One region of the Stenotrophomonas sp. STEN035 genome, then DNA from elsewhere that is predicted to be linked to it. Evidence: riboswitches for the same ligand, from Rfam matches in the RefSeq annotation. Region 1 holds a riboswitch; the other holds the start of a gene.
The links. Region 1 has a riboswitch for thiamine pyrophosphate ahead of thiC (phosphomethylpyrimidine synthase ThiC). Riboswitches for the same ligand answer to the same signal wherever they lie in the genome.
Positions count from the first base shown of each region.

Region 2: linked by a shared signal. The riboswitch ahead of ACVOLL_RS11380 (TonB-dependent receptor) and the one ahead of thiC (phosphomethylpyrimidine synthase ThiC) in region 1 are both predicted to bind thiamine pyrophosphate.

Region 1 covers NZ_JBRRDY010000005.1:28,817-35,643, forward strand. Annotated here, with positions in the region: gene ACVOLL_RS03915 (ion channel) at 191-874, opposite strand; gene ACVOLL_RS03920 (DUF4136 domain-containing protein) at 931-1,521, opposite strand; gene thiC (phosphomethylpyrimidine synthase ThiC) at 1,628-3,502, opposite strand; TPP riboswitch at 3,619-3,720, opposite strand; gene ACVOLL_RS03930 (BCCT family transporter) at 3,999-5,579, shown strand; gene ggt (gamma-glutamyltransferase) at 5,873-6,827, opposite strand, start outside.
Region 2 covers NZ_JBRRDY010000018.1:44,059-50,885, forward strand. Annotated here, with positions in the region: gene ACVOLL_RS11355 (4Fe-4S dicluster domain-containing protein) at 1-148, shown strand, start outside; gene ACVOLL_RS11360 (leucine-rich repeat-containing protein kinase family protein) at 304-1,503, shown strand; tRNA gene ACVOLL_RS11365 (tRNA-Cys) at 1,708-1,781, opposite strand; tRNA gene ACVOLL_RS11370 (tRNA-Gly) at 1,854-1,929, opposite strand; gene ACVOLL_RS11375 (phosphotransferase enzyme family protein) at 2,171-3,307, shown strand; TPP riboswitch at 3,351-3,446, shown strand; gene ACVOLL_RS11380 (TonB-dependent receptor) at 3,516-5,690, shown strand; gene pnuC (nicotinamide riboside transporter PnuC) at 5,687-6,283, shown strand; tRNA gene ACVOLL_RS11390 (tRNA-Gly) at 6,417-6,492, opposite strand; tRNA gene ACVOLL_RS11395 (tRNA-Gly) at 6,550-6,625, opposite strand; tRNA gene ACVOLL_RS11400 (tRNA-Gly) at 6,686-6,761, opposite strand; gene pgsA (CDP-diacylglycerol--glycerol-3-phosphate 3-phosphatidyltransferase) at 6,810-6,827, opposite strand, start outside.

The sequences.
Region 1 (6,827 bases):
GGCCCTAGCCCTTACAAGCCGCCAAATTCCGCAAAAGGCATCAACGCACAGAGCAAATGTTTTATCTGGAACAGATATTACTCTAATGAAGTTCCCCACGTGCCAAACGTGGACGACATCAGGCTCTCTCTCGCCGACGAAATTACATAATCAGCTACATGATTCGCGCCTTCTGGCGCGATTTTTTTATCTAGCGTTCAGTTTTCTCTGCCTTGTAGATGGTCAGGCCAACCAGCCTTGAAACCACCAACGCAACGTACATAACGCCCGCAAACTGCTCCAGCATCACCAAAGCACGTGCCTGTGGATGCACAGGGACCACGTCACTCAGGCCCACCCCTGACAACAAGCTGAAGCTGAGATAAAGCAACTCGACCCAGCTCCTGAAATCGCCTTCGCTGGTGGCGACAAAACTGCCTGGATAGACGTGCTGGCACACTGAATAGGCAAACGCGAAAGCCCAAGCCAGCAAGGTAAAGGTAGCGCCAGCGGCAAACAGCTCATCGCGCGTGACCTTGTGGTCCTGCAGCATGTAGGCGATCAGACTGCACGAGGTATAGAAATACAGCAGGCTCTCAAATGCCTGCGCCACCGCGACCAACGAGTGGCGCCCCAACAAGGCACCGGCGATAGAGAACACCACCGCGGGGATCGCCAGCGTCAATGCCAGCCACAACAGCAGTGGGCTACGCCGCACCACCCATACCGCCAAACCGAGCACCAGCATGCCGAACGCGCCGAACAGCGCGCGTCCGGCCGGCATATGCTCCATCGCCGGGTAAAGCAGTACGCCGAGCAACTGCACCGCCAGCAGCCACGCCGACGGGTGCCTGCGCGCCATCACGATCCATCTCAAGCGCGAGTGCATACGCATCCCTTCATTGCCAGTGCCTAGCGGTGTGGTTGAACCAAGGCCCGCAGGCGCGGATCTCAGGGAGTCGGGCTAGCGGCCATGCCGGCGCGATACGGGTAGGTGGCGAAGATTGCCGCCACCGCCGCATCGATCCGCTCTCCACGCTGTTCCGGCTTCAGCCGTCCAACCGTGCCAACCGCAACGCCTTCCCAGACCAGTTGCTTCTTCCGCACATCCACCACGTCCACGTTCAAGGTGCCTTCGGTGTACTGACGTACATCAGTGCGGTCGCGCCAGTACGGCACGGCAACATAGCCGCGTGCGCGATAGCTGTAGTAATAGTCGTAATCCACTTCCGGCATCGTGGTCACCTGGGTCTTGTCCTGCAGATAGGCGTTGAGGTTCACCCACAGGTCCGGATTGGCTTCATCGAAGCGGTAGCCGCGTGACTCCATCTGCGCGCGCACCGCGGCGCGGATGCGGTTGCTGGTGATGGTGGTATAGCCGTGCTGCTCAAGCGCCAGCGGGCTGAAGAACGCGAAGCTGCGGTAGCGCGAAAAGTCGGCAGTAGGATCGGCCTGGCTGGCGACGCGCGGGGTGCTGGCGCAGGCGCCCAGCAGGAGCAACGTGGACAAGGCGAAAAGCAGAGCAACAAAGCGAAGTTTCATGGCCTACCCCTGGTGTGGACGGCTGCACGCTAACACGTCCGCACCCGTGCTGGCGTCAAGCAGTGGCCGGGGCACCCGCGTGGATGCCCCGCCCCGACTCACCGGCTTATTCGACGCGATAGACCTGCGCGCCCTGTTCGCGGAACTGTGCCGATTTCTCGGCCATCCCAATCGCCAGCGCCTGCGCCTCATCCAGCCCCTGCTCGGCGGCGTACTCACGCACATCCTGGGTGATCTTCATCGAGCAGAAATGCGGGCCGCACATCGAGCAGAAGTGGGCCAGCTTGTGCGCATCCTTGGGCAGCGTCTCATCATGGAATTCCTTGGCTTTCTCCGGATCCAGACCGAGGTTGAACTGGTCTTCCCAGCGGAACTCGAAGCGTGCCTTGCTCAATGCGTTGTCGCGGACCTGCGCACCCGGATGGCCCTTGGCAAGATCAGCGGCATGCGCGGCGATCTTGTACGCCATGATGCCGTCGCGCACGTCCTGCCGGTTGGGCAGGCCCAGGTGCTCCTTTGGCGTCACGTAGCAGAGCATCGCGGTGCCATACCAGCCAATCATCGCCGCACCGATCGCACTGGTGATGTGGTCGTAACCCGGCGCAATGTCGGTGGTCAGCGGCCCAAGCGTATAGAACGGCGCTTCGCCGCACTCCTGCAGCTGCTTGTCCATGTTCTGCTTGATCAGCTGCATCGGCACATGACCGGGACCTTCGATGATGGTCTGCACATCATGCTTCCAGGCAATCTTTGTCAGCTCGCCCAACGCTTCCAGTTCACCGAACTGCGCCGCGTCGTTGGCATCGGCAATACAGCCAGGGCGCAGGCCGTCACCGAGACTGAAGGACACGTCGTAAGCCTTCATGATGTCGCAGATGTCTTCGAAGTGTGTGTAAAGGAAGTTCTCCTTGTGATGTGCCAGACACCACTTGGCCATGATGGAACCGCCGCGCGAGACGATGCCGGTGACGCGCTTCGCGGTCAGCGGAACATGCCGCAGCAGCACACCGGCGTGGATGGTGAAGTAATCAACCCCCTGCTCGGCCTGCTCGATCAAGGTGTCGCGGAAGATCTCCCAGGTCAGCGCTTCGGCGCGGCCATCTACTTTCTCCAGCGCCTGGTAGATAGGCACGGTGCCAATCGGCACCGGCGAGTTGCGAACGATCCACTCGCGCGTCTCATGGATGTGCTTGCCGGTGGAAAGATCCATCACCGTGTCGCCGCCCCAACGGATCGCCCACACCAGCTTCTCCACTTCCTCGGCGATGCCGGAGGACACCGCGCTGTTGCCGATGTTGGCGTTGATCTTGGTGAGGAAGTTGCGGCCGATGATCATCGGCTCACACTCGGGGTGGTTGATGTTGTTCGGCAACACCGCACGGCCGCGCGCGATTTCATCGCGTACGAATTCCGGGGTGATGATCTGCTGGATGTTGGCACCAAAGCTATGCCCCGGATGCTGGGCAAGCAACCCTGCATCACGCACTGCATCCAAGCGCTGGTTCTCGCGGATGGCGACATACTCCATCTCCGGAGTAACGATGCCGCGCCGCGCGTAGTGCATCTGGGTGACGTTGGCGGTACCAATCGCCCGGCGCGGCAGCGTGCGGCCGGGAAAGCGCACGGCATCCAGCCGGGCATCGTGCTGGCGGCCACGGCCGAACTCTGAGCTGAGACCGGCCAACTGCTCGGTATCCCCGCGCTCCTCGATCCAGGCGCTGCGCACCGCCGCCAGCCCCGCTGCCAGATCGATGTTGGCCTGCGGATCCGTATACGGGCCGGAGGTGTCGTACACGGTGACCGGATGGTTCTCCTCGCCGCCGAACAGGGTGGGCGTGCGAGTCAACGCGATCTCGCGCATCGGCACCTGCAGGTCCGGGCGAGAACCAGCGACGAAGATCTTGCGCGAACCGGGAATCGGCCGGGTCACGGATTCGGAGAGTTGCTGGGCCTGTTGCTGCAGGCTGGGCTGTGCGTTCATTGGCATTCGTCCTGGTCTATCCACACGCGGGGTGCGAAGGCCACGCGAGGGATTCGCATGACGGAACGAAGCGAAGGCGCACGCCGGCCGGCCCTGGCCCATTGCGGGCACATCGACTGGCGGCACACGAAGCTTCCCTACGCCGGTATGAGCCGGATCAGGTTCGAAGGGTATGTCTCAACCGCGACCCTATGGCCACGGTACCCCCGCTTCGGGCGTCATTAGACCCGCAATCGATGGGAAAGCCAAGCCAGCAGGAGCGCCGGTCAAAAGGCTGCAGCTACTGCCAGCAGGCCTCGCCTTGCACAACGTTACAAGCCGCTAACGTAATCGTGACGCGCCATTCAGTAACATCCCGCGCAGGCTCGTTTCGAATGACTGCCTTGCGGCGCTTGCCGCCCCTCCTTTCCCGGCCCGGTGCCAAGGTGCCAGCCGGTTGTCCTGCAAGCTCAGGCTCGCTCCCCTCAATCGCTCATTTGATCGGAGAAGCTCCTTCATGGTGTTTCGTGTCTCCATTGCACTGGTCGCGCTGCTGGTGCTGATTGCCGGCCTCGCGCCCGGCCCCTTCAACGACGTGGTGCAGGCCACGCTGGCCCAGGTTGTGCGCGGCGCCGGCTGGATGTACCTGCTGATCGTGTTCCTGACACTGTGTTTCCTGCTGTACCTGGCGTTCGGACGCTTCGGCAGCCTGCGCATCGGCGGCGAAGATGCCGAGCCGGATTTCTCCCGCGCCAGCTGGCTGTCGATGCTGTTCGCCGCCGGTATGGGCATCGGCCTGGTGTTCTGGGGCGCCGCCGAACCGGTATCGCATTTCGTCACCCCACCCGAAGGCCTGCCGCCGCAAAGCATGGATGCCGCCCGCGCCGCGATGCGTTACTCGTTCTTCCATTGGGGCCTGCACCCGTGGGCAATCTATGCGCTGATCGGGCTGGCAATGGCCTGGTTCCAATACAACCGCAACGGCCGCGGCCTGATCAGCGACATGCTGCAACCGGTGATCGGCCGCCATCATCGCGGTTGGATCGGCAAGCTGGTGAACATCGCCGCCGTGGTTGCCACCGCAATCGGTGTCGCCACCACGCTGGGGTTCGGCACCATCCAGATTGCTGCCGGCCTGCAACGTGTGTTTGGTGTTACCGCAGGCGTGCCACTGCAGATGACGGTTATCGCCATCGCCTTCGTGCTTTACATGATCTCCACCACCAGCGGCGTGGACCGTGGCATCAAGTGGTTGTCCAACTTCAATCTGGCAATGGCGGCAGTGCTGCTGGCGGCAGTGCTGGTGCTCGGCCCCACCGGTTTCATCTTCGACACCTTCACCACCACGCTGGGCTCTTACCTGAACCAGCTGGTGACGATGAGCCTGCGCATGTCGCCCTTTTCGGGCAGCACCTGGGTCGCCGATTGGACCATCTTCTACTGGGCCTGGTGGATTGCCTGGGCGCCGTTCGTGGGTTCGTTCATTGCGCGGGTATCACGCGGCCGCAGCGTGCGCGAGTTCGTGGTCGGGGTGGTGCTGGCACCAACCCTGCTCGGCTTCCTGTGGTTCTCCGTGTTCGGCGGCACCGCACTGTGGGCGCAGCTGTTTGGCCAGGCCGACCTGATCCAGGCGCTGGGCAATGGCTATGAAACGGTATTGTTCACGCTGTTCGACAGCATGCCGGCCTCCTTGCTGCTGTCGGGGCTGGCCTTGGTCCTGCTGATCATCTTCTTCGTCACCTCGGCCGATTCCGCGGTGCTGGTGCTGGCCGGTATGTCCACCGACGAAGCCGGCGATCCACCGCTGTCACGCAAGCTGGTATGGGGCATTGCCATTGCACTGATCGCCGCGGCGCTGCTGCTCGCAGGTGGGCTGGATGCACTGCAGGGCATGATCACCATTGCAGCACTGCCATTCGCGTTGTTGATGGTGCTGGTGATGGTATCGCTGTACCGCGTACTGGACGCCGAGCACAACCGTCAGCGCCGGCTCGCGCAGCGCGCACGGCACATGATGGAGGCGTGGATCGAGCGCGAACAGGCCGCGCAGGAAGAAGCACGTGCAGTCACTGAGCGTTCGTCAGGTCTGGGCAAGTAGGCGGGGGCTGCGGGAGCTGTGAATTGCCGCGGCGCATCTGGCGGGCTTCGCATCCAGCTGCGCAATGTGGCTGAACAATTGGGTGGTAAGGACGGCAGCGAAGAGCTACCCCTCCCCAACCCTCCCCTTCGCTGCGCGAAAGGGAGGGGGTAGAAACGGCTCCGTCGCCATCTTGTAAATCGCCAAGAACGGCCCCCTCCCTTTCGCGCAGCGAAGGGGAGGGTTGGGGAGGGGTGCTTTGGCTTTGGCTTTGGCTTTGGCTTTTGCCCCGCTACAACCACAAGAAGCAAAGATCAGTACCCCGCCGCCTGCCCGTCCTTGCGGCTCTCCGAAGCGCCGTAGTAAACGCCGCTTTCCGGGTCACGCATGATCGCCTGATAGCCACCATAAGGGCCATCGGCAAACACCACGCGATGCCCCTTGCGCATCAAACTGCGTACCGTCTCGTAGGAAAACCCGGTTTCCAGATTGACCTCGCCACCATCACGCATCGCCGTGGCCTGTCCGGTCGGTTCGGTCGAACCTTCATGCTGGATGCGCGGCGCATCGCCGGCTTCCTGCAGGTTCATGCCGAAGTCGACCAGGTTCATCACGATCTGCGCATGCCCTTGCGGCTGCATCGCACCGCCCATCACCCCGAAGCTGGCGAACGGCTTGCCATCCTTGGTGATAAAGGCAGGAATGATGGTCTGGAACGGCCGCTTGCCCGGTGCATAGCCATTGGGATGATCCTTCTGCAACACGAACATCTCGCCCCGGTCCTGCAGGATGAAGCCCAGCCCCGGCGGTGCCATACCACTGCCCATGCCGCGATAGTTGGACTGGATCAGCGACACCATCATGCCCTCGGCATCGGCCACGGTCATGTAGATGGTGTCGCCCTCCTCCAACTGCCTGGGCGTGCCCGGCTGAACTTCCTTCAACGCCTTGTCCATCGAGATCAGGCTGCGGCGCTGCGCGGCGTAGTCCTTGGAAATCAGCCGCTGTACCGGTGCCGGCGAGAATGCCGGGTCTGCGTAGAAACGGGCGCGGTCGGCGAAAGCGAGCTTCTTGGCTTCGACGAACAGATGGATGTGCTCGGCCGAGCCAAATGGAATCTTCGAGAAGTCATAGCCCTCCAGCACATTGAGGATCTGCAGCGCGGCAATGCCCTGGCTGTTCGGCGGCAACTCCCACACATCGTAGCCACGGTAATTGCTGCTGACGGGCTCGACCCACTCGCCCTGGTGAGCAGCCATGTCCCCGTAG
Region 2 (6,827 bases), on a different contig from region 1:
GCACTACCCACTGGAGCTGATCCATCGCGCCCGTCCAGCCAACGATGGCGATACCGCCCCCCCCGGATTGCGCATCAAGCCGTTGGCGTTCGCCGGCATCACGTTGCTGTGCTTCGTCCTGGCGGCATTCACCGCTGCAAGCATTTAGCCGGGCGCAGCATGTAGAGGCTGTGGGAGCGGCGTAAGCCGCGAAGTTGACATTGCTTGAACCATGGACATCCCTGCCATCTGATGATCTATCGGCTTCGCGGCTTACGCCGCTCCCACAAAAGCCTTGTGTTGGAGCCGGTACACTCGCACTGCATGCATACCCTTGAAGATCTCAAAAGCGGCGCCCTTGTCGGCGCCAACGCTGTTCGACTGGTCAACCTGGGCCTGACCGAATTCCCGCAGGCGCTGTTCGCCTTGGCCGAGACGCTGGAAGTATTGGACCTCTCCGGCAACCAACTCACCTCCTTGCCCGATGACCTGCAGCGACTGCGCAAGCTGCGCATCCTGTTCTGCTCCAACAACCCGTTTACGCATTTGCCGGTTGCACTTGGCGACTGCGAGCAGCTCGAAATGGTCGGCTTCAAGGCCTGTGAGATTGCGCAGGTATCCGAACGCAGCCTGCCAGCACGGCTTCGCTGGCTGATTCTCACCGACAACCAGCTCAGTGAATTACCCGCAGAACTTGGCCAGCGCCCACGGCTGCAGAAGCTTATGCTCTCCTGCAACCAGCTCACTGCACTACCTGACCTGAGCAATTGCAAAGCACTGGAGCTGTTGCGGATAGCCAGCAACCATTTCAATGAAATTCCAGCAACCGTGCTTGCATTGCCAAACCTGGCCTGGCCGGCGTTGGCCGGCAATCCACTGACTGCGGACGCCGAACACGCCGCATTGGTGGAAGCGCATCACCACGCCATCCACTACGACGATCTGGATATCGGCGAGCTGCTGGGCGAAGGGGCGAGTGGGCACATCCACCGCGCCACCCTCAAGCACAGCAATGAAACGATTGCCGTCAAAGTATTCAAGGCGGCATTTACCAGCGATGGCACGCCGCAGTCAGAACTCGCCGCAGGCTTGGTTGCCGCTGGCCACCCGAACCTGCTTACCCCGCTGGAGGTGGTTGAAGGCCACACGACAGGCCGCTTGGCAGTTGCATTGCCTTTGCTTCCACCGGTTTACGTCAACCTGGCCGGCCCGCCCAGCCTTTCCAGCTGCACGCGCGATGTCTATGCAACGCATGCGCGCTTTACGCCTGCCATCACCGAGCGCCTGCTGGGCTGCATCCGCGCGGCGCTCACCCATCTGCATGCGCAGGGCGTGCTGCATGGCGACCTGTACGCCCACAATATTCTGTGGAACCCAGCCACCGGCGAGGCAGTACTGAGCGACTTCGGTGCAGCGATGCTGACTGGCGCGTTGCCACCTGCACAACGCAGCCAGTTGCAGGCAATCGAGTGGCGCGCATTCGCGCACCTCGAAAATGAAATCGTCGCACGCATCTGCAGCTGACAACAGGGCTTGCCTGCTGCTTACTCGCCTGCGCAGCGAGTATTTGTACTCGCGTGCGCGCACTCTGCGCATGCCAACGCGAGTCAGCCACTGGAAAACGAGTGTCAACCGCGCCTTTTGCCCTCTGAATCGGGGACTGCGGGCCGATGAGAAATCGCAGAAAACAAAAAAGCCCTGATTTCTCAGGGCTTTAGTGCTTACTCATGGAGGCCTGGGTCGGAATCGAACCGGCGTACGCGGATTTGCAATCCGCTGCATAACCACTCTGCTACCAGGCCAAACAATTGCACCGCCGAAGCACTACACCGCCTCGACATGAAAAGACCCCGCTGCGGGGGCCCTTTCCGATTTGGAGCGGGAAACGAGACTCGAACTCGCGACCTCAACCTTGGCAAGGTTGCGCTCTACCAACTGAGCTATTCCCGCGGTGTGGGCGAATAATACAGACTTCGGCTGATCCGCGCCAGCGCTTTTTAACAATTCCTTTCACACGGGTTGCCTGGCTGTCGGCATTGGATCTTGAATCCCTGTAGAGCCGAGCCATGCTCGGCTGGGGCCTTACCGGGAAGGCCCCTTGCCAAGCATGGCTCGGTTCTACATCCAGCAGCCTTGGCGGAGCTGACGTACCATCGCGCCTCCCTCGCATCACCTGTCCCAGCCCGTTCCGATGACCCAGCAATCACACCGCGTGCAAGGCCTGAACAACGATGAGGTGGCCGCCGACTGGCCCGCCATCAATACGGCCGAGCTTGCCTGGCTGTGTAATCACTACCCGCAACTGGATGCTGGCAGCACCCTGCTTTGGCACAGCCCGCGACCGATGTCGGCCGCAGCTATTGTTCAGGGCCCGCACGGCAAGGTCTTCGTCAAACGGCACCACCGACTGGTGCGCAGCGCCACTTGCCTGCAGGAAGAGCATCAATTCATCACCCACCTCGCCAAGGCAGGGGTGCCGGTTGTCCAACTCCTGCATGGCCACGATGGCCAGACTGCCACTGAGCACGACGACTGGACCTACGAACTGCACGCCGTAGCCGATGGCCAGGACCTGTACCGCGACGCCCCGTCGTGGACGCTGTTGACCGAGACCGAACGCGCACGCGCCGCCGGGCACATGCTGGCGACCCTGCACCGCGCCTCGGCCAGTTATCTCGCGCCCCAACGCAGCACCCACCTGCTGGTCGCCCGCGATGAGCTGATCCGTACTGAAGACCCGATCTCCGCAATCAAGGCCGATCTCGACAACCGGCCCGGCCTTGCCCGCTACCTGGCCCGCATTCCGTGGGAGCAACAACTGCAGCGCAGCGTCTTGCCTTGGCACGTCGGCCTGGCCGCGCGCCTGCAGGCGGAACCTCGACTCTGGGCGCACAACGACTGGCACGTCTCCAACCTGCTGTGGGGCCATGGCGACAACGCGATGCAGGTCAGCAGCGTGCTCGATTTCGGCCTGGCCTCCCCCACCAGCGCCCTGTTCGATCTGGCCACCGCCATCGAACGCAACGCCGTGGCCTGGCTGGAACTGGAACGCGGCGCCGAGGCGGTGCGTATCGATATCGCGCTGGCCTTGCTCGCTGGCTACCGCGAGGTGTTGCCCTTGTCGGCCGAGCGGGTACACCTGCTGGCCGATCTGCTGCCAATGGTGCATTTCGACTTTGCACTGTCAGAAGTCGAGTATTTCGAAGGCATCACCGGCTCCACCACAAATGCCGATGTCGCCTGGCAACCATTCATGCTCGGCCACCCCGAATGGTTCGCCAGCCAGCATGGCCAAGCCCTGTTGCAGGCCCTGCACGCGGCCGCCTGAAGCGGCCCGACTCGCAAATCATTCGCATTTGTAGTGAAATGGCGCCCTGAAGCGGGGGTGCCTGGATTTGCCAGGCTGAGAGAGTCCCTTGGAACCTGATCCGGTTTGCACCGGCGTAGGGAGCTTTGAGCAGCAGCCGTAGCGCCGTCATTGGCGCTGCGCATGCGCGCCTTCGCTTCGTCTCCCTTGTTGCCTGAAGACGAATCGAATGAACCGCTGCCTGCGCCCCACGTTGCTGTCTCTCGCCCTGAGCACCGCCCTGCCGCTGTACGCCAGCGACACCGGCCTTGATGCCACCGCCGAACATTCCCCGACCGAGCTTGCCGCCGTACGCGTACAGGCCCGTCAGCCAGAAGCGGACAACTCCCGCGCCAACAGCTTTGGCAGCGGAGACTGGAAAAGCACGCCGGCATCGATGAACGTGCTGGACCGCGACTTCCTCGACCACCAGCAGGTGCGCTCGCTGTCCGAGCTGGCCAGCAATGACGCCTCACTGGGCGATGCCTACGCCCCTGTCGGTTATTACCAGAACGTCGCCATCCGCGGCTTCGCGCTGGACACCGCCACCGGCTACCGCTTCAACGGCATGTCGATCGCCGGCGAACAGCGTCTGGCGCTGGAGAACCTGCAGTCGGTGGAAGTATTGAAGGGCGAAGCTGGCCTGGCGGCCGGCGTGATGGCACCGGGTGGCATCATCAACTACGTCGGCAAGCGACCGGCCGAAGTACGCACCGTCACCCTCGGCACCGACAACGAAGGCTCGCGCTATGCCGCCATCGACGTCGGCCACTGGCTGACCCCGCGCCTCGGCCTGCGCTTCAACGCAGCATGGGACGACAGCGCGTCCTATATCGAACATGCCGATGGCCGCCGCAACTTCTATTCGCTGGCGACCGACTGGTTGATCGGCGAGCGCGGCAAACTCGAAGTGGATGCCAACTACCAGACCAGCGCGCAGCGCTCGGCTTCCGGCTACCAGTTGCTGGGCGGAAGCGAACTGCCGACCGGCGTGGACCGCGAGCAGTTGCTCGGCTACCAGCCGTGGCAGCAGCCGGTAGGCATCGCCAGCACCAACATCACCGCGCTGCACACCTACGACTTCAACGCCAATTGGCAATCGCGCGTTGCCGTCAGCCACAGCCGCACGGTGATCGATGACAACGTCGCTTTCGCCTATGGCTGCTACTACGCCGCCGAATGTGCCGATGGCAGCGTGCCGGGCAATTACTTCGCCCCCAACGGCGATTACGACATCTATGACTACCGCAGCCCGGACGATACCCGTCGCAACCAGGAGCTGCGTGCCGAGCTGCGCGGCAGCTTCGACACCGGCAGCATCGGCCATCAGCTGACCGTGGGTGCCGACCAGTTCCGCCGCACCGTGGACAAGCGCCGCAACGTCAACGAATACGTCGGCACCGTCAACATCCACGACAAGCAGCTGCCCGTGTTCGAGCCCTCGCCGCTGATGCCGGGCGCGTCCGCACGTCGCCTGGACAGCCGCCAGACCGCCGTCTTCGCACTGGACCGCATCCAGCTCAATGAAGACTGGCAGTGGCTGGCCGGCGGCCGCTACGTGCGCCTGAACGAACGCGCCTATGACAAGCGCGGCAATCCAGAACGTCGCAGCCGCCTGTCACGTTTCCTGCCGCAGACTGCGGTGATGTGGAAGGCCAGCGACAGCATCAATGCCTACGCCAGCTATGTCGAAGGCATCTCGCTTGGCCAGGAAGCACCGTTCTGGACCGCCAATGCCGATACCTTCCTGCCCGCGGTGCGGTCGCGCCAGCTCGAAGTTGGCGTGAAGTACGCCAGCAGCGAGCAGCTGACGCTGGGCGCGGCACTGTTCCGCACCACCCAGCCGTACCAGTACGCAAAGCCCGATGATAGCGACGTCGGCTACACCTTCGTAGAGGAAGGCAAGCAGGCCCACGTCGGCCTGGAACTGACCGCCAACGGCCAGCTCACCGATGCACTGCAGATCGTCGCCAGCGCCAGCGTATTGCAGGCACGTGCGCGCGACACCGGCACACCGAGCTACGAAGGCCACCAACTGGTCAACGTACCCAAGCTGCGGACCAGTGTGCACCTGAGCTATGCCCTGCCCTTCGTCGAAGGGCTGGACCTGACCGGCGGCTGGCGTTACGCATCGGCCAATACCGCGCGTGCTGATGGCGCGGTACGCGCACCGAGCTACAACGTGTTCGATGCCGGCCTGCGCTTCCAGCATCAGTTGCAAGGCCACGCAGTGAACTGGAACCTGTCGATGGACAATCTCTTCAACCGCTTCTACTGGCGCGATACCGGCAGCAGCATGGGCGATTACTACCTGTTCCCGGGCGCACCGCGGCAGGCACGCGTATCGGTGAGCGTAGCGCTGTGAACAGCGCCACGCTCGAATGGTCGGCCGCGCTATGCAGCATCCTCGGTGTCTGGCTGATGGCGCAACGGCGGATGGTTGCGTGGCCGGTCGGCCTGCTGTCGGTGGCGCTGTATGCACTGGTGTTCGCCGAAGCCAAGTTGTATTCGGACACGCTGCTGCAGCTCGCCTTCGCCGTTTTCCTCGTCTATGGCTGGATCAACTGGCGCCGCCACGCCGCCGACGAAGGCAGTGTGCGCATCGTGCCCTTGTCACGCAGCAAGATGCTGCGTGACCTGGGCATCGGCGTGCTTGGCGGCATCGCACTTGGCGCCGGCATGCACAGCTTCACCGATGCATCGCTGCCATGGCTGGACGCGATACTGACCGGATTGAGCCTGGTCGCACAGTGGTGGCAGGCACGCCGTCATACCGCCACCTGGTGGCTGTGGATCGTGGTCGACGTGGTGTACGTGGGCGCGTATCTGTTCAAGTCACTGCATGTGACCGCGGCGCTGTACGTGTTCTTCCTCGGTCTTGCCGTGATCGGGTTGCGTGCATGGAGTGCAGCGGCCCACACCTCTACTGCGGAACCTGCTGCGCACGGCGCGCGCTGAGCAGCGTCACGCATTACCAGCTGCTGCCGATGTCGGCAGCAGCTGGCTGAAGGTAAATCGCGGACAATAAAAAAGCCCCATCAGGGGCTTTTCTTTACCTGCAGATTTCACATGGAATCTGCAGATCATTATCTGGAGCGGGAAACGAGACTCGAACTCGCGACCTCAACCTTGGCAAGGTTGCGCTCTACCAACTGAGCTATTCCCGCGGATTGAATGCAGCATCTGCGAAACAGAGCGCCAACATTCGAGATGCATTGCAAGACTGGAGCGGGAAACGAGACTCGAACTCGCGACCTCAACCTTGGCAAGGTTGCGCTCTACCAACTGAGCTATTCCCGCAGGCTTGCTACATCTATTTACTCATCGAAGCACAAACGAACGTGACTCGATGCTTGAAACTGGAGCGGGAAACGAGACTCGAACTCGCGACCTCAACCTTGGCAAGGTTGCGCTCTACCAACTGAGCTATTCCCGCTTGGGAGGCGAAATTCTACATGCATTGGGCGCAGTGTCAACAGCCTGTTCACTTTTTGGCTGCACT